2 regions of the Clostridium sp. DL1XJH146 genome follow, and region 2 is predicted to be linked to the other one. Evidence: riboswitches for the same ligand, from Rfam matches in the RefSeq annotation. Region 2 holds a riboswitch; the other holds the start of a gene.
What was found. A riboswitch is a leader RNA that binds a small molecule or an ion and turns the genes downstream of it on or off. The one in region 2 is predicted to bind thiamine pyrophosphate.

Region 1 (16,508 bases), on a different contig from region 2:
CTATAGAAACTTTAAACAAAGAAAAAGATGATATAACTGAAAATAGAATTATAAAAGGTATGGTTGGAAGAGAATTAGTAGATAGATATCCAAAACGTGAACCTAAAATTGGTGATATAAACTTTGAAGTTAAAAATTGGAATGTTTATGATCCGTTAGATGAAGATAAATTAAGAATTAAAAATGTTAATTTTAATGTTAGAAAAGGTGAAATTGTTGGTATTTCAGGTTTGATGGGGGCAGGTAGAACAGAACTTGCCATGAGCGTATTTGGACATGCGTATGGAAAGAAAATAACAGGAACTATTATAAAAAATGGGAAAGAAATAGAACTTCATAATGTCAGTGACGCGATTAATGAAGGTTTAGCATATTTAACAGAAGATAGAAAAGGTGCAGGACTTGTTCTTATGGATGATATTAGGAGAAATATTACACTTGCAAACCTAGGGAGTATTAGCAAAAAAGGTGTAGTAAATATGAATAAGGAAATAAAAGTAGTAGAAGATTATAGAGAAAAATTAAGAATTAAATCTTCTAGTATTTTGCAGAAAACAGGAGATTTATCAGGCGGAAATCAGCAAAAGGTTATTATTGCTAAATGGTTATTTTCGGAGCCAGATGTATTATTTTTAGATGAGCCTACAAGAGGTATAGATGTAGGAGCAAAATATGAAATTTATACGATTATTAATGAATTAGCAAATAATGGTAAGAGTGTTGTAGTTATATCATCTGAAATGCCCGAAATTCTAGGGATTTGTGATCGGGTATATATTATGAATGAAGGTCAATTTGTTGGAGAAATGCCAATTAAAGATGCTAGTCAAGAGAGTATAATGAAATGTATTATTCAAAGTACAAATAAAGAGAAAGTTATATAGAGGGGATAGTGGGTATGGAAAATAGTAAGAACAAACTAAATCAAAATATAAAACAATATGCTATGGTAGTAGCACTTATAGCTATTATGGCGTTGTTCCAATTTCTTACAGAAGGAACCTTATTAAAACCTATTAATGTTCAAAGATTAATTATGCAAAATAGTTATATATTAATTCTAGCGATAGGTATGGTTTTATGTATTTTAACAGGAGGCAATATAGACCTTTCAGTAGGTTCTGTTATTGCTTTTGTAAGTGCAACTTCAGCTCTGTTTAGTGTTAAAATGAGTATGCCTGTAGGAATAGCTATTTTATTATCATTAGCATGTGGTATTCTAGCTGGTATGTGGCAAGGATATTGGATTGCATATATGAAAATTCCTTCATTTATTGTAACATTGGCAGGTATGCTTGTCTTTAGAGGTATTAACAATTTAATATTAAATGGAGAGACTATTGCTTTGCCACAGTTTTATGTAACAGTCGCATCAGGTACACTGCCAGATTTTATAGGTGGTGCGGATAGCAAAATTCATATAACAACGATAGTAGTTGGAGTTATATGTTCACTAATATTTGCTGGAATAAAGTATATGAATAGAAAAAATCAGTTAAAGTATAAATTTAAGGTATCTTCAACAAGAAATTTTATATTACAAGTTTCAGTGCTTGTTATAGTTATTAATTTATTTACAGTATGGTTAGCACGTGCTGAGGGTTTACCGTATATTGTTATAATCTTAGGAATACTAATAATTATTTATTCGTTTATTACAAATAAAACAGTAGCTGGTAGACATATATATGCTTTAGGTGGTAATGCTAGAACAGCTGAATTATCAGGAATAAAAACTAAAAAAGTGTTATTCTTGGTTTATGCTAATATGGGTTTACTCGCAGCTGTTGCAGGTATAGTTTTTGCCGGTAGATTGAATTCAGCCTCACCGGTTGCAGGACAAGGTTTTGAATTAGATGCTATAGCAGCTTGCTTTATTGGGGGTGCATCAGCTACAGGAGGGGTAGGAACTGTTGCTGGAGCTATGGTTGGTGGACTTATAATGGGTATATTAAATAACGGTATGTCTATTATGGGTGTTAGTACTTTCTGGCAAAGTATAGTAAAGGGACTTGTATTATTAGCAGCAGTTGCATTTGATGTATACTCAAAATCTAAATCAAAAGCTAATTGAATTATTTTTAATAAAAAACACTAGAAAAAATTTTTTCTAGTGTTTTTATTTAGAGAAAAGAATTTTATATAATTTAATAGCATAAGTTTTTTAGGAGGTCAATGTTGGTAGAGACTCATTATATATAACTACTTTATTTCGTCCGGAATTTTTCGCGTAGTATAGAGCCCTGTCAGCACATACAATTAGTTGTTGTGTAGAGTTTATATTATGGTCATTGAGAGAAGAAATACCAATACTAATAGTTATTTTTCTCTTACAAAAGTTTTTGGATTTTTCTTCAATAAGTGTTCTTATACGTTCAGCTATCTTATAGGAATTTATGATTGATATATTTTTTAAAACTGCAATGAATTCCTCGCCGCCATACCTAAAAAAGATATCATCCTCTCTCAAAACAGAATAGACTATTTTAGAGATTTCACAGAGTACTATATCACCCACAGAATGTCCATATGTATCATTAATATTTTTAAAATTATCCACATCAAACATTAAAATTATTAGGGGATATTCTGATTTTTTTGCGTGAACAAATTCTTCTGTTAGTAATTTCATACCAAAACCACGGTTAAATGATTTAGTCAAACTATCTTTTGAAGCTAGTTGCATATATTTATTATGAATTAATGCATTATTTAATGCTAAGGCTAAGTTTTGACTATAAAGATGTAAACTATCTTTTGATATCTTTGAAAATGTACCTTTGGTTAATAAAATAATGGCACCAATCTGTTTTTGCTTATACTCAATTGGTTCAATAATTAATTCTTTTAAGTTAAACTGTTCTAGTTCAGTATTTATTAGAGATATATTAGAAATATGTGGATTAAAGTGTTTATTTTTTTTGTATATATTCAAAAAAAATTCATTGGTAAGAATTTGTTTTGTATTATTCATGCCTATAGAATTGAGTAATTTCAGTGTACACTTTGATTCTAATAAAATTGCGCCTGATTCCGCTTTAGACATAGCGATAAGTTGCAAAAGAGCCTCTTTTGATAAAGTATCTATGTCTAAATTACTTGTAAGCAGTTCGGTATATTTGCTGATATCCTTTTCTCTTTTAAGAGAAACATATAGAGTTTCAACAAGATTATTAAATGCTTTGGCAGTAATTCCTAATTCATCTTCAGAGTATATTTCTACAAAATAGCTATCTAATTTATTATCTAATATTTCGTTAATCGAAGTTGATTCTTTTAAACTTTTTTCAATACTACTCATTCTATTAGTGAGTAATTTCAATCGGTCGCCTATAATAAATCTAGCTAGGATAATATTTATAGTACCTACAATTAGTCCTGCACTAATACATAACAAAAAAAATTGTGGTGTGAAAACTATGTTAGAAGGAATTTTTGCAAACAGAAGGAAAAATGGGAATAGCAGACCTATTAAAATACCAAAACCAATCATGCAAATAGCTAAATCAACAAATACTTTACGGGTTATACGAAACATATTAGTAACCTCATTTCTTATGATTAGTATTATGATAAAATAATAACAAAATTTGATAACCCAATTATAGCATTGCTATTTTGAAAAGTAAATAATATATGCTAGTTACTACATTCTGAGTATATCTTGTTTGCTAATTCATATGAAGGTTCTTTAGTTGACATAAACAATTAATAGAGTTATTATAAACGTGAAATGAAAAGAATAGTATTGATGGGGTGCTAATATTTTTGGCTGAGATAGAACATTTAGTTCTGACCCTTTAACCTGATCCAGGTAATGCTGGCGTAGGGAAAGTAGATAATTCTAGAATTAGTAGTTAGAAATATATACAACCCTTTGTCATAATTGGCAAAGGGTTTTGTTTGGTGGATTACTTTATTTAGTTAAATATATTAATTTAAAGAATAAAATAAAATTTGATAAGGGGGAGTTGGAAATGTTAAATGTAAACGTAAGTCTTCAAGTATTACCAGTTGTTCTAGAGGAACAGATTTATCCAGTAGTTGATAAAGTGTTGGAATACATACAATCAACAGGAGTAAAACATGAAGTAGGCGCAATGGAAACTACAATGGAAGGCGATTATGACGAACTCATGAAAATAGTAAAAAGAGCACATGAGATATGTGTAGAAGAAGGTGCAGCTAGAGTTGTATCAGTGATTAAGATAGACTACAAGCCAGAAGGTGTGACAATGGATGAAAAAACGTATAAATATAGGTAGAATTGCAATATCATTATTCTTTCAATTATTATTAATTTTTATATGGCAGCTTGTTGTGGATAATGGAGTAATTGAAAGGTATTCACTACCTTCACCAACGGATGTAATACAAGCTTTGATAAACATGTTTCCAGAGGTAAATATACATTTAATAATAACTTTAAGAGAAGCTATGCTTGGTTTTGGAATAGCTATAGTATTATCTTTAATTCTTGCTGTGTTTATGGACCAATTCAAAACGGTTAGAGATATTATATATCCTATTTTAGTTATTTCTCAAACCGTACCAGTAATTGTATTAGCACCGCTTTTTGGAATCTGGTTTGGGCTTGGATTGTTACCTAAAGTTATTGTAGTTGTATTAGTTTGTTTTTTTCCTATATTAATAAGTCTTATGGATGGGCTAGATTCCGTTGATAAAGATATGGTGAATTTACTAAAATCAATGGGAGCATCAAAAGTACAGATTTTCAAAAAAGTTAAATTCCCAGCGTCTCTTACTAATTTTTTTTCAGGGCTAAGAATAGCTGCAACCTATAGCATAATGGGAGCGGTTATTGGAGAATGGCTAGGTGGATATAATGGACTTGGACTTTATATGTTAAGGCTTAGAAAAAGTTTTGCTATAGATAAGGTTTTTGCAGTAGTTATTATTATAGTTGTATTGAGTATGACTTTATTCGGTATAATATACTTATTGCAGTATTTATTTATGCCATGGAGTAGGAAAGAGAATATATAATTGCAATGCACAATGCACAATGCACAATGCACAATGCACAATGCACAATTGAGGATGATTTTGCTACGCAAAATCGAATATTTAATTAAAATATGAACGAAGAATGAGGAAATGATCATTTATTGTACTCTGCACATTGCACACTATTATAAAAATAGAAATTTTTATGATAACAAAACTATTTAAATAAACAGTACTTTAAATTAGAACAAAAAAAGAAAGGGGTTTATTATGAAAAAATTAGTATCAATTTTAACATCTTTATTATTAGTAATGGGAGTATTTGCTGGATGTGCTGGCAATAATGCTGAAGAGAATAACACTAATAAAGAGGTAACTAATAACGAAACTACAGCTGAAGATGAGAAGACTGAAGAATTAGAAAAGGTTACGGTTATTTTGGATTGGGTTCCTAATACGAACCACACAGGATTATATGCAGCATTAGATTTAGGATATTATGAAGAAGAGGGCCTTGAAGTTGAAATAATTCAGCCATCAGAAGGTACAGCAGCAAGTTTAATTGCTGCAGGTCAAGGACAATTTGCTGTTTCTTATCAAGAAGAAGTTACATATGCTTTGACTGCTGATAATCCATTACCAATAAAGGCTATAGGAACTATACTGCAACACAATACATCCGGTTTTGCATCTCCAAAAGAGAAAAATATTAAATCACCAAAAGATTTTGAAGGTAAAATTTATGGTGGTTGGGGAACTCCATCAGAGGTAGCAGTATTAACAGCTTTAATGGAAGAAGAAGGAGCAAACATAGATAAACTTACAATAGCTGATGTAGGGGCAGAAGATTTTTTCACTTCAACTAAAAATAGCACTGATTTCCAATGGATTTTTTATGGTTGGGACGGAGTTCAAGCAGAATTAACAGGTTTTGATCTTAACTATATAGATATAGCAAAATTAGATAGTAGATTAGATTACTATACACCACTTATTATTACTAATAATGACATAATAAAAAATAATCCAGAGTTAGCAGAGAAGTTTATGAGAGCTACTACAAAAGGATATGAGTATTGTATAGAAAAACCAGAGGAAGCAGGACAAATTCTTGTGAAATATGCTCCTGAATTAGATACAGAATTAGTTAAGGCAAGTCAAGAATGGTTAGCAGATAAATATCAAGCTGATGCATCAAGATGGGGTGAAATGAAGGATGAAGTTTGGAACAACTATACAACTTTTATGGTTGAAAAGGAATTAATTCCTAAAGACTTGAAAGCAGAAGAGGCTTATACAAATGAATTCTTACCAGCAAAATAAACTGGAGGCTAAGAATCTAAAGAAAAGCTTTGGTGATTTGAAAATTGTAGATGATGTATCATTCTATGTTAATGATAATGAATTTGTAAGTTTACTTGGTCCTAGTGGAAGTGGGAAGAGTACAATTTTTAATATGATTGCAGGATTACTAAAGGCAGACGAAGGTAAAGTAATCATTGATGGTGAAAATTTTACAGGAAAAGTTGGTAAGGTCAGTTATATGTATCAAAAGGACCTTCTCCTTCCTTGGAATAATATTCTTGAAAATGTTTCTATGCCTCTTGTGTTAAAAGGGAAAAATAAAAAGCAAGCAAAAGAAGAGGCTGTAGGATATTTTGAAACTTTTGGATTAGAAGGTTTTGAAGAGAGTTATCCTAGTCAATTATCTGGAGGTATGAGGCAAAGAGCAGCCTTACTTAGAACATATCTTTTCTCAAATGATATGATGCTGCTAGATGAGCCTTTTGGAGCATTAGATGCTATAACTAGATCTAAGATGCATTTTTGGTTATTAGATGTGCTTGAAAAGTATAAATCTACAGTTCTTTTTATAACTCACGACATAGAAGAAGCAATTTTTTTATCTGACAGAATTTATATTCTTTCAGATAAACCAGCAAAAATAAAAGCTGAAATAAAAGTAAATCTATCAAATAGAATGAGCAAGGATATTGTCACAACTCCAGAGTTTAACGAAATTAAGAAAAAAATACTTCTTGCTTTATAAACTTAAAAGAAAAAGAATTTCCTTCGTGGAAATTCTTTTTCTTTTAAATTAAAATCATTTTATTAAAATAAAATAACTTTAAAGTTTTGTTAAATTAAACTAATTTCTAGTCTCTCTAATTTAACTAAAACTTGTATTTCTTTATCAGTTACAGTTTCAGTTCGTAAACTTCCTTTATTACTTACTAAAAGAATTTGATTATTGTTTAATTTTTTAATTTGCCTTATGTATCTTTCATTTCCCTTTTGAATTAAACAAATTGAATTATTGAAAATTTGGTTTGTAATAACTCCAAAAGCGATATCGTTTTTGTTTATCCTAAAACCAATCATGTCATCATCTAGTACCTTTAAATATAGGACTTTATCTTTAGCATGACCTTCTATCTTATTAGATTCAACAGGTAATTGCTTTTTCCCTAATATGTTATTTAAAGAATAATCATATATAGGTACAGATTTTAGAACAGAACTAAAAGCATCATTCCATACATCTTGAACTTTCCCTAAGGCTACATTTGGGCTTTCAACTTTTTTTGCTCTATTTACTGGTACTCTATCTGTTGGTGCTTCATCTTCAAAATCTAGGGAAATATCGTTTAGATTTTTACCTAATATTTTTGAGATTTTATCTATCATTTGTTCATTTATAACTTTTTTACCAGACTCTACTTCTTTAATGAATTTTTCAGAAGCACCGATTTTTTTTGCCAGTGCTTTTTCACTCATTTTAGAATCTAATCTAGCTTTTCTTAACTGATCACCAAGTCGACTCATACAAACACTCCTTAGCTCGTGAAGTACCACCACTTCTAGAAGTTGATGGTTTGATTTAACTCTCATTAACCTACAAGTAAGAAATTATTTGACAATATATCTACTCTCAAGGGTAATGATATTATTAATATAACTATACAACTATACAACTATACAACTATACAACTATATAACTACTAACTGTGAATTGTGCACTGTGAACTATAAACTATAGCTTAGTTGGTTCTTCGTAATCCACTCCAAATGTATCTACAGTAACTTCGATCATTACTTGGTCTTCATAAGGTTTATCTCTGAAATCAGTTTTTGTTTGAACTATTGCATCTACAGCTTCGATTCCTTCAATTACTTTTCCAAAAGAAGCATATTGATTATCTAAGTGAGGAGAGTCAGCTGTCATAATAAAGAATTGACTTCCAGCTGAATTAGGGGCAGAAGTTCTAGCCATTGATAATACACCTTTAGTGTGTTTTAAATCATTTTTAAATCCATTAGATGTAAACTCACCTTTAATTGAATACCCAGGTCCACCTGTACCAGTACCATCAGGATCTCCACCTTGTATCATAAAGCCAGGAATAACTCTGTGGAATATTACTGAATTATAATATTCTTGTTTAATAAGGCTTATGAAGTTGTTTACAGTATTAGGAGCTATGTCAGGGTAAAGCTCTGCTTTAATAACATCTCCATTAATCATTTTAATAGTTACTATTGGGTTCATTTTGTTACCTCCGTTTATTTATAATTATTAATACTTAATACTTAATACTTAATACTTAATACTTAATACTTAATACTTAATACTTAATACTTAATACTTAATGCACATTAAATAATAATGCACAATGCACAATGCACATTAAATAATAATGCACAATGCACAATGCACATTAAATAATAATGCACAATGCACAATGCACAATGCACAATTAAGGATGAAATTATTTAGCGGAGCTAAATAATTTCTTTAATTTGTTTAAAGATTTTTATTAATGATAAATCATTAATTTTGAATTATAAAACATAAATTATCAATGAATAATGAGTGTTTTGCTTTAGTGTTTTTCTTCTATTAATTAAAGATTTTCTGACCGAAGGGAAGAAAATCATCATTAATTGTGCATTGTGCATTGTAAATTGTGCATTGCTCTTAAAGTATTTCTATTTCAGTTTTTTCCATCACAGCATCTGAGTTATTTTCAATGAAAGAGATAACTGTTTGAAGTTCACTATCTGCGTGTCTAGTGGAATTACTAACACAAGCAATTCCAATAATTATTGTTTGATGGTAGTCTTGAGCATCAACTTCAGCAATTGATACGTTAAATCTATGTTTCACCTTGTTAATAATACTTTTAACTATCATTCTTTTTTCTTTTAAAGAGTGTACCCAAGTAGCTGAAAGTTTAATTGTTGCTGTTCCGATAATCAAAAAAACACCTCTTTTGTATTTAGGATATGTTTTATAATATCGTTGATATTTAAAAAATTTGGTCTAGTTATAATAAATTGCAATTATCTAATTTGCAATTAGCAATTTCTAATTAAAGAGAATTTTGATATGCAAAATTTTTGAATTAATTAAATAATTAAAGATTATCTGACCAAAGGGAAGAAAATCAACATCGATTGCATATTGCAAATTATTCATGAACAATAACTATTAAATAAACAATACTTATTAATAGCAGCAAGTCTTAAAAATAGAACTAAAAACTGTGACCTGTGACCTGTGACCTGTGAACTATAAACTATAAACTGTGCACTGTGAACTATAAACTATACCTATAGTCTACACATCAAAGAGTAAATTATAGCTCATTTTTATAATTCTATCATTTTCAAGAGAGTTGAAAATAGTTATTTTACCACTTTCTGTTTGATTATTCAATATGTCTAGTGTAGTTAACTTATGTTTTAGTTGCTTAGCTGTACCTTTGCCACCATCAATTAGTGGTATGCTATCACCTACTATGTTCTTAATTTCCTTTTTAACAAATGGGTAATGCGTACAACCAAGAACCACAGAGGAAATACTATGTTGTTTAAGTGGGGCTAATTTTTCTTTTAAATATACGTTTAATTCTTTTCCTTCTGTTATACCATCTTCTATGAATTCAACTAATCTAGCACATGGTAAAGGTATTATTTCAGAATTTTTATTATATTTTTTTAATAAATTTTTGAATTTTTTCTCCGACAAAGTCATGGGGGTAGCCATGATTACTATTGGACCTTTAATATTTAATTTAGTAGCTGGTTTTAATGCGGGCTCAATACCAATTATTGGGATTGACTTGAATTCTAATCTTAAATCATTTATAGATGCAGAAGTCGCAGTATTACAGGCAACTACAATGGCTTTAACATTTTTACTAATAAGATATTTAACTGCGTCAAAACTTAGTTTTTTAACTTCTTCAAGTGATTTTGTACCATAAGGTGCATTTTTTGAATCACCGAAATAAATAAAATCTTCATTAGGAAGTATTTTTATTGCTTCCTTTAAAACACTAAGGCCTCCAACGCCAGAATCAAAAAAACCAATTGGGTTATTATTCATCGTAAGCGACCGTTTTTAAGAACAGTCTGCACCTCCTAATTTTAATTATTGCACAAATGTATTATAGATAAATATTTAAATTACTACTTATTAAATTATACAAAACATATTCATCCAATACTACTATATTATGAAATTATTATCATAATAACAATAAATATTCTGAAAATATAGAAAAAAAAACAAAAATCTATTGTTAATAAGTAGATTTTGATTTATAATTTACTACAATAATACACATAAATTTATTAATAAATTAAAAAAAATATATTTTTTTTGATTAAATCATAACTAGGATTTAATTTAAAAAATGTCTAACAGCTATAATTATAACAAATTAATAGTAATAAAATAAAATTATTGACAAATCAATAAAAACAATATAATATTTATATATAAATAGCAACGAAATGGGTATAAGTTATTGAATTATCCAGTAAATAGGCTTTGGAATTTGTTATTAAAATGACACGAAGAGGTAATTAATGTTTACTTTAGGGTGTTATTAGGAAAAATATAAAGATGAAAATTTAAGGAGGAAAATTTATGTTTAAAGATTTGATTTTTGCAATACCAAAAGAAAAGCACACAACTGACGCAGTTTATGAGATTCTTACAGCTCATCCAGAGATTAAGTTTGTTTCTATAGTAGGGGTGGATTTATCAGGAAATGATACAGATGAAAAAATTCCTATAAGTATTATGTTAGAAGATATTGAAAAATTTTTGCAAGGAGCAGTTCAAACAGACGGGTCTTCAGTTGTTTTGCCAGGCATTGCTACATTAAATAATGCAAAGGTTGATATGATTGCTGACTTAGATGTAAATTGGTTCGTTGATTATGATTATAAGTTAGAATGTGAAGATACAGGTAAGCCGGTAGGAACATTGAGAATTCCTTGTTCTTTAATCCATGAAGGAAAAGCAGTAGACTCTAGATCAATATTAAAATCTGCCATCAAATATGTAGAGAGTACTCTTTTTGATATGTATAAAAGCAAGCCAGAACTATTAGCTCCATATGGTTTAACATTTGATGATGTTGAAAAAATTGAAGCTACTGCAGCTACTGAATTAGAATTCTGGGTAAAAACTCCAAAAGAAAGAGCTCATGTTGAACAATTATCTACAACTCAAGTATTACAAGAGTCTTACTGGACAAGAACAAAAGGTTCTGTTAGAAGAGCATTAGAGGAATCATTATTATTATTAGATAAATATGGTCTTGAAGCAGAAATGGGACACAAAGAAGTTGGTGGAATTAAATCTACTCTAGGAGAAGATGGAGATTTTTCTCATATTCTAGAGCAATTAGAGATAGATTGGAAATATGCAGATGCTGTTCAAGCTGCAGATAATGAACTTCAAGCAAGGATTATTGTAAGACAAACTTTTAGAAGATATGGATTAGATGTAACTTTCTTAGCTAAACCTATTGAAGGAGTAGCTGGTAATGGAGAGCACACACATCTTAGTTTCTCTTTGAAATTAAAAAATGGAAAAATGATAAACTTATTTACTGCTACTGATAAAGATCAATTCTTAGGATTAATAGGATATGCATCATTAATGGGTGTTTTAAATAACTACGAAGTTATCAATCCTTTTGTATCAGCAACTAATGATTCATTAAGAAGATTGAAACCAGGTTTTGAAGCACCGGTTTGTATAGTAACTTCTATAGGTCATGAAGTAGAAATACCTTCAAGAAACAGAACAATATTAATAGGTGTTGTTAGAGACCAAAGAAACCCAATGGCTACTAGATTTGAACTTAGAGCTCCAAATCCTCATTCAAACACATATTTAGTATTAGCAGCTTTATTTATGGCAGCTGTAGATGGAATGAAGTATGCTGTTGATAACAATAAAACTGAGTCAGATTTACTTGCTGAACTTTCAAAAGAAGCAGGAGTAGAAGTTGGAACTTACTTTGCTAAGGATAGAGCTTATAGAAGTGAAGAAGATGTATTTGAAGATTATACAGAAGAAGAAAGAATTAGAATGTTTGGCTCAGCGCCTGCAACTGTATATGAAAACTTGCTTGGATTTAAAAATTATCCGGAAAAAATGGATATGTTAAAAGCTGGTGAAGTATTCACAGAAGAGTTATTAGCATCATTTACAGAAGGTGTTGAAAGAAGATGGGTTGTAGAATTAACTGGTAGAATAATTCCTAGTTATATGGCTGAAGTTAGAGCATCTAAAAAATTACATTGTGAAGAATGTGCAAATGATGTAGATATTTCTAATTGGGAAAAAGTAAATTTATTAAGACTAGAGTTAATGAAAGATACACCAGAAGCAAAATGTTTATTCAATAAAATCAAAGATGCTGCTAAAGAAAATGATTATGTAGCAACATCAGATATGCAAGTAGAATTGGATGATAAAATAAATGAATTGAGAGAAGCGTACGCTACTTATAAAGCAAATATATTAGATTTTTAAAATTAAAATTTAAATCAAAAACAGTTCCAAATATGGAACTGTTTTTTTATGCTGAGAAAGTCATCCATTATTTCTCATTATTGATAAAACAATATTATGTAAGTCAAAAACTCTTTCTATCAAAGCCTTTTATCTAATAAATTATTAAAATATGGTTAATTTTAGAAATAAGGTATTGAAAAATGGTTATAAGTATAATATTATTAAAATAAGTATAGTTTGTAATAATAAGGAGATGATATAAATGGCTTTTAAATTAAATATGTCAAAAATAAAAAGCACAGCATCAGGTATGGCGAGTACAGCAGTAGATGCCGCTCAAAAAGGTGCAGAAAAGGTCTCACAGAAGTCAGGGGAAGTAATAGAAACTACAAAGTTGAATGGAAAAATTAGTACAGAAGAAAAGAAAATCAAGGATATTTATTATGAGATAGGAAAAACTTTGTATGAGAATTATAAATTTGGTGTTGCAGTTGATAGTGATATAGCAGAATTTTGTGTAAAGATTGATGAATCAAATGGTAAGATTGAAGAATTTAAAGAAGAAATTCAGAAAATTAAAAGTGATGAAAAGTTATAGAAAGTAAAAGAATAGATTTTGAAACAAATATAATTATTTAAAAGGTTCTTTCATTATTGGAAGAGCCTTTTAAATTTAGTGTTATTTGAGAATTGTTATTAAATAATTATTTTTTTGAAAAATTAATTGATATCAATAGTATATATTAGTATAATCTAATATATAATTATTTAAGTATAAAGTATATTAGGTATTGGTTATTATAAATTAACTTCAGATAAAATTATTAAGGTTGAAAGGGGAGATAAAATGAATGACTTTGAAAAACAAAAGAAAGTTATTGTAGATTATTTTAATTCAAATGAAAAAAAAGAAGAGTTAAAATTAGGCATAGAATTTGAACATTTTGTATTAAATAAAGAAGATTTTTCTTTCGTGTCTTATTATGATGAAAAAGGTGTAAAATATATATTGAATTCATTAGTACAAAAAGGATGGAAACCTAAATATGAGAATAATAATATTTTAGGTGCAACAAAAGGATATAGTGAAATTAGTATAGAACCAGGAAGTCAATTGGAATTAAGTGTAGGACCTTTTAAGGACATAAGAGATATTGATATAGCATATAAAAAGTTTCTAAGTGATATTATACCAATCATTGAAGAAAATAATCAAATACTCCTTTCACTAGGGTATCAACCCAAGACTAAAATTTCTGAAATCCCATTTATTCCAAAGAAAAGATATGAATATATGTCTAGTTACTTTAAGAATAAGGGAAAGTATGCTTTGAATATGATGAAAGGAACAGCAGCATTACAAGTTTCAATCGATTATACTAGCGAAGAGGACTTTGTACGAAAGTTTAAGGTTGCAAATGGACTTTCACCGATTTTTAGTGCACTCCTTGATAATTCACCTTTTTTTGAAGGGATGCTATGGGATAAAAATTGCGTAAGAACTTTGATATGGAATAATTGTGATAATGATAGAAGCGGTATATTAACAAGCATAGACGATGAGGTTTTTGGATATAAGAAATATGCAGAATATATTTTAAATGTACCTCCTATATTAATGTTAGACGGCGATGGAGTAGAATTTACAGGAGATAAGAAATTCAGAGAAATTTTTGATGTAGAGAAATATGATAAGAAAAAACTAGAACACGCATTGACTATGGTTTTCCCTGATGTAAGGGCAAAACAATTTATAGAAATAAGAATGCCTGATGCAGTTCCGTATCCATATAATGTTGGATTTGCTTCGTTAATAAAGGGCATTATGTATAATGATCAAGCGTTGAGTAAGGTAGATAAAATTATAAGCGCAGTGAAGGCAAAAGAGTTAAAAAAAGTACGAGGAGAAATTATAAAGAGTGGTATTTTTGCTAGATATGCTGGCAAGCCTATCTACGAAATAGCAGAAGAACTTTTAGATATAGCTAAAGACAGTTTAGATGAAGAAGAAGGTAGGTATTTACAACCACTTTTTGATATCGTCAAAAAAAGAACTACACTTTCAAGTGAAGTTAAAGAAAATCTTGGTTGTGATATGGAAAAGGCATTAGAAAAACAAATACTTAATAGAAGATTTTCAATGGATAATTCACAATGTACAAGTCACAATTAAGGATGATTTTCTTGCCTTTAGTAAGAAAATCGTTGAATTTATTTAATTAAAGTTTCTCGACGATAGGAGAGAAGCATCTATAAAAAAGAGGTGTTAACATATGAGATTTGATGAATTAAACAGAGAGTTTATAAATTGGGTAAAAGATAATAAAGAGTTGTTTTTGGAAGATGCGATAGAAATAGAAGAAAAGGTCAAAAATTCTGGGTTAATTTTTGGAGGGGTTCCTATTCCGTATTTAACTCACCCTCATTTTTTAAGTAAAGACGATGTTGAAATTTTTAAAGGATTGGCTAAAGATTTAAGTGGTATATTAAATAAAGTAATTGAAAAATACTGTGATGATAAGGAATTCAGAAATAAATTTGGATTTACTAAGGAAATGGAAGAGCTTATACTTCTTGATTATGGATATAATAAAAATTTCCCTATGGCTAGATTTGATGTTTTTTACTATCCAGATAGTAGCTTTAAATTTTGTGAACTAAATGGGGATGGTTCAGCAGGAATGAATAGGCCTGATAAACTTGATTCTATAATAATAGAAAGCAAAGGAATGAAAAACTTAGAGAAAAAATATAAGTTTAACAAGCTTGAATTGATTAATTCATGGGTAGAAGAGAGTTTAAAGAATTTTAATGATTTTGCTTACAATAATAACTTAAAAAATGATAAACCTAATGTAGCTATAGTAGATTGGGAAACTGCAGGAAATCAATTGGAGTTCAGAGTGTTTAAAGCGGCTTATGAAGATAAAGGTTGTAAGTGCGAAGTTGTTGATCCAAGAGAGTTGAAGTTACAAGAGGACGGTTTATATTTTGGAGATTTCAAAGTAGATATGATATATAGAAGGTTAGTTACAAGCGAGCTTGTTGAAAATAGTGAAGAACTTAATGATTTAATCCAAAGTTATAAAGAGAAGAAAGTTTGTTTTGTGGGACCTGTGAGATCTCAAATAATTCATGATAAAATAATATTTAGGATACTTCATGAAGAGTGCGATGATATACTAACAGATGAGGAAAAAGCGTTTGTAGAGAATCATATACCATATACAGCAACTTTAACTTTTAATAATTATGATAAAATAAAAGTTAATAAAGATAAGTATGTACTAAAACCTAGAGATTTATACGCAGCAAAAGGTGTTTACATTGGTAAAGATTATTCTGAAAAAGAATGGGAAGATTTGTTACATGAAACAGTAGAAACGGGTTATCTTGTACAGGAATTTATAAAACCATATTCTATTGAGTTAGCTGTTATAAAAGATAATGATGTTGTATTTGAAAGCTTTAATACAATGTTAGGTCTATTTGTATATAATGAAGAATTTAAAGGGGTATACACAAGAGTTAGTCAGTTTAATGAAATTTCTAATAAGAATGGATATTATATACTGGCAAATCCGGCAGTATATTGAAAAAACAATGCACAATGTACAATGCACAATGCACAATTAAGGAAGAGATTTTTTAGCGAAGCTAAAAAATCTCTATTATTTTAAGCAGGGAAAACAAGATTAATAGAATTAGGTACAAT
Region 2 (4,317 bases):
GGAGGTAATCCTTCCAAGAGGAAAACTAAGGTGTGATTTTTTTTATTTTTATTATTTTCAATTAAAGATTTTGCGCAGCAAAATCATCATTAATTGTGCATTGTAAATTGTACATTGTGCATTTGAATAATAAGCACTCATAGCTCAGCTGGATAGAGTTACGGACTTCGAATCCGGGGGTCGGGGGTTCAAATCCCTCTGGGTGCGCCAAAAAAGCCTTGCAAATAGTCATTTGCAAGGCTTTTTTTATAGATATTAAAAAGAATTTATTTTATTCTTCTCAAAATCACTTCTTCATGTTTTGATCTTCTAATTGTATTTTTGATAGTTATCTGTATTTTGCTTATAACCATCGAATAAAGCTTGCAGCTTTTCACCGTGTTCATTTTCGATTTTTACTACAGTATTTTCAATTTTATCAAGTCTTTCATCAACTTTGTTAATTCTTTCATCTACTTTTCTAAATCCAGACTGCATTTCTACATATATTTTCTCTATTAAGTCAAACATTTTATTATCTTCCACTCGGTAATTAATTAAAACAATTTTATGACACTTTAATGATAAAGGGGATAAAGCTTTCTGTGAAGTGGAAAATTATAGTATATAAAAATAATATAATTTGAAATCTATGAATTAAATTGTTGACCTATATGTCACAACGTGATATAGTATAGCTATGATATGTCACGACATGACATAGGAGGTGACTTGTTGAATAGAGATAAGATTATAAAAAAATATTTACCTATGAGTGAAACAGCCTATTATATTTTGTTATCACTATACGAGCCTAGGCATGGATATGGTATTATTCGTTTTGTTGAAGAGATAACAGAAGGCCGAATAGTGTTGGGTTCTGGGACTATATATGGAACACTTACGAAGATGAAAAAGGATGGTATAGTAGAGGTTTATTCAAATCAAGAAAGAAAAACAGTTTATGAAACTACTAAATTAGGCAGAGAACTTATAGATTTAGAAATAAAGAGAATAGAAGAATTGCATAATAATGCTATTAAATTAGGAGGCAAGTTCAATGAATAAAAATTGTTTTAGGTTGTTTTGGAGTTATGATATTCAAAAGACAGAACAATGGTTATCTGAAATGTCTAGTAGGGGATACCATTTGGAAAAAGTAGATTTTAACTTGAGGATTTTTAAGTTTAAAGTAGGTACACCTAAAAAATGTATATATAGGATTGCTTATTCAAAAAAAAGAGAGAGTCTATCTTTAAGATTAGAGAATAATTGTTGGAAAGAAGTTACCTTTAACAGACACTGGGTTTTTCTAGTTAATGAAAATGAAGAGTGGCAAATTTCTTTTTATTCTTCAAGAGAAGGAATACTTAAAAGAAATAAAACTATTATGAATATAACAGGTGCAATTTTAACTATATTTGCAATGATACAATTACCTACTTATATAGTACTTGGACTTTATACTATTCCATTGTTTAATGATAAAGATGTAGAAGTTTATACTTCTAATGGAGAAAGAATAGGTGAGTTTATATTTTTAGGTGTATTGTTTTTCTGTGTTTTTACATTTATAAAACTATTAAGAGATAATAAAAAATTAGTATCAGAAAACGTCATAAATAATGCTTCTACATCTCATAGTTTTCTTAAAACAATCAAGGATGTAGAAAGAAGAAAAAAAGATGATAAAAAAGGTAAGATAATAAGGAAAATAAGATTGGGATGGCAATATTCACCTGATAAGTTGGAAAAATGGTTAGAAAATATGGAGAAACAAGGATTTAATCTTATTGAAATTAATAAAATAGGGAATAGTTTTTATTTTGAAAAGGGCGAAATAAGAAAAATTAGTTATGTAGCTGACTATCAAAATAGGACAAATGATGATTATTATGAAATTCATAGACAAACTGGGTGGAATGTGTTCTTTACATCTCCATTTAATCTTACAAAATGGACTTTATGGGCAAAAGAATATGATGATGGAGAAGAAAAGCCTGTTTTATATAGTACAAAAAAAGAGAGAATAAAACAAGCTAGAAAAATGGCAATGATGATGTCAATATGTTATATTCCTATGATTTTGATTTCTATATCGATGATTATATCTTATATACGATTGTATATGAATTGGGATGTGTCATTAAGACCACAGAGGTTTTGGTTAACACCTTTGATACAATCAATATTAATAATAGAATTTGGCACTTTTACAATAAAATCAATATTATATTATTTTCGAGTTAAAAAGCAGTAGAATAAAGTAAATTTGTTAAACATAATCATTAGTTCTAATTATTTATAAGTTTTCAGATTGAATTATATGCATATATATGTTATTATTATGAAAAATGAATATTTTTTGCTAGGGGAGCTGGTGTGTCCAGCTGAGATTAAGAATTAAATTCTTAGACTCTAATTGTACCTGATCCGGGTAATGCCGGCGGAGGGAAGCAACTTTGAATGTTAAAGATGGTCCTATAAGACTATCTTTTTTTATTTGAAGAAGTTCTTATACCTTTTATGATCTCCTGCAAAAAGTAAATAAAAATTTCTAGGAGGGTTTATATGAATTACACAACACAAATGGATGCTGCAAAAAAGAATATTATAACTGAAGAAATGAAGGTTGTAGCAAAAAAAGAGAATATGGAAATAGAAAAACTTGTTAGCTTAATAGCTAAAGGGAAGGTTGTAATTCCTGCAAATAAAAACCATAAAAGTTTATGTCCAGAAGGAGTAGGAGAAGGACTAAGAACAAAAATTAATGTAAATTTAGGTATATCAAAAGATTGTAATGATGTAGAAATGGAGCTTGAAAAAGTTAGAGTAGCTATAGAAATGAAAGCAGAAGCTATAATGGATTTAAGTAATTATGGTAAAACTGAAAAGTTCAGAAAAGAACTTATACATAGGTCACAAGCAATGATTGGTACAGTTCCTGTATACGATGCTTTAGGATTTTACGATAAGGAACTTAAGGATATTAAGGCTGAAGAGTTTTTAGATGTTGTAGAAAAGCATGGTAGAGATGGTGTTGATTTTGTAACTATACATGCGGGATTAAATAGAGAAACAGCAGATACATTTCTTAGAAATCCTAGATTGATGAATATTGTCTCTCGTGGAGGGTCGCTTATGTTTGCTTGGATGCAACTTAATAAGAAAGAGAATCCATTCTACGAACATTTCGATGAATTATTAGATATTTGTGCGAAATACGATATTACTCTTTCTCTTGGAGACGCGTGTAGACCAGGGTCAATTGCAGATTCAACAGATGCTAGTCAAATTAAAGAACTTATAGTTTTAGGAGAACTTACTAAAAGAGCTTGGGAAAAAAATGTACAAGTAATAATAGAAGGACCTGGGCATATGTCGTTAGATGAAATTCAGGCTAATATGTTACTTGAAAAGAAATTATGTCATGGAGCACCCTTTTATGTGCTTGGACCTTTAGTAACAGATATAGCACCAGGATATGATCATATTACAGGGGCTATAGGTGGGGCGATTGCAGCAGCTAATGGAGCTGATTTCTTATGTTACGTTACACCGGCAGAACATTTGAGGTTACCAGATGTAGAGGATATGAAAGAAGGAATAATAGCTTCTAAAATAGCAGCTCACGCAGGTGATATAGCTAAAAAGCTTCCAAAAGCACGAAAAGTAGATAATGAAATGAGTCATGCAAGACAACAACTTGATTGGGAAAAGATGTATGAGCTTGCTATTGATCCTGATAAAGCAAAACGTTATAGAAAAGATGTAAAACTTGAAGATGAAAAAACATGTTCAATGTGCGGGAAAATGTGTGCTGTAAGAAGCATGAATAAAATATTGAATGGAGAAGATGTAAATATTCTTAGAAAATAATATATTTGATTTATTATTATTAATTAAAAAAAGTATACATAAATAAAAAATTAGCATTAGAGATGCTAATTTTTTATTTATGTATAAATATAAATATATATATAGCGGAAATATCAAAATGATGCGTAAATGGTTATTTAGGAGATATTACCTATTGATATTTTAGTTGTTTTATTATCTAAAATAATATAGAATGAATATGCAGCAAAGTTACAAATGGCTAGAATACTAATATTTCAAGCTTTATTAAATATTAGTAAAACAATGACTAGATACTCATAAAAATGCTAATAATAAGTATAATAAAATTTTTATTGTTTTACTAGGGTGGTACTTTGCTTTACTAAGGAGGAAATAATGAGATTTATAATAGTGATTTTAAGTATAGTGTCTTTTAATATGATTTTTGTTTTGCTAAGAGCAAAGAAAGTATATAAAAAAGACAATGAGAAATTAGAT

Region 1: it holds a riboswitch for thiamine pyrophosphate, as region 2 does, so the genes downstream of both, ACVHXK_RS11625 (MTH1187 family thiamine-binding protein) here and thiC (phosphomethylpyrimidine synthase ThiC) in region 2, are expected to answer to the same signal.

What each region holds. Positions count from the first base shown of each region.
Region 1 is NZ_JBTVVN010000022.1:27,010-43,517, reverse strand. Features, by position in the region: gene mmsA (multiple monosaccharide ABC transporter ATP-binding protein) at 1-884, shown strand, start outside; gene mmsB (multiple monosaccharide ABC transporter permease) at 899-2,074, shown strand; gene ACVHXK_RS11630 (sensor domain-containing diguanylate cyclase) at 2,165-3,538, opposite strand; TPP riboswitch at 3,742-3,849, shown strand; gene ACVHXK_RS11625 (MTH1187 family thiamine-binding protein) at 3,978-4,265, shown strand; gene ACVHXK_RS11620 (ABC transporter permease) at 4,240-5,007, shown strand; gene ACVHXK_RS11615 (ABC transporter substrate-binding protein) at 5,239-6,291, shown strand; gene ACVHXK_RS11610 (ABC transporter ATP-binding protein) at 6,269-7,018, shown strand; gene ACVHXK_RS11605 (S24 family peptidase) at 7,108-7,794, opposite strand; gene ACVHXK_RS11600 (peptidylprolyl isomerase) at 8,003-8,518, opposite strand; gene ACVHXK_RS11595 (DUF503 domain-containing protein) at 8,948-9,229, opposite strand; gene murI (glutamate racemase) at 9,590-10,360, opposite strand; gene ACVHXK_RS11585 (type I glutamate--ammonia ligase) at 10,907-12,811, shown strand; gene ACVHXK_RS11580 (hypothetical protein) at 13,056-13,391, shown strand; gene ACVHXK_RS11575 (glutamate--cysteine ligase) at 13,641-14,966, shown strand; gene ACVHXK_RS11570 (glutathionylspermidine synthase family protein) at 15,067-16,389, shown strand; gene ACVHXK_RS11565 (diacylglycerol/lipid kinase family protein) at 16,470-16,508, opposite strand, start outside.
Region 2 is NZ_JBTVVN010000002.1:174,522-178,838, reverse strand. Features, by position in the region: tRNA gene ACVHXK_RS02375 (tRNA-Arg) at 134-210, shown strand; gene ACVHXK_RS02370 (hypothetical protein) at 310-510, opposite strand; gene ACVHXK_RS02365 (PadR family transcriptional regulator) at 715-1,047, shown strand; gene ACVHXK_RS02360 (DUF2812 domain-containing protein) at 1,040-2,239, shown strand; TPP riboswitch at 2,340-2,451, shown strand; gene thiC (phosphomethylpyrimidine synthase ThiC) at 2,551-3,858, shown strand; gene ACVHXK_RS02350 (hypothetical protein) at 4,216-4,317, shown strand, end outside.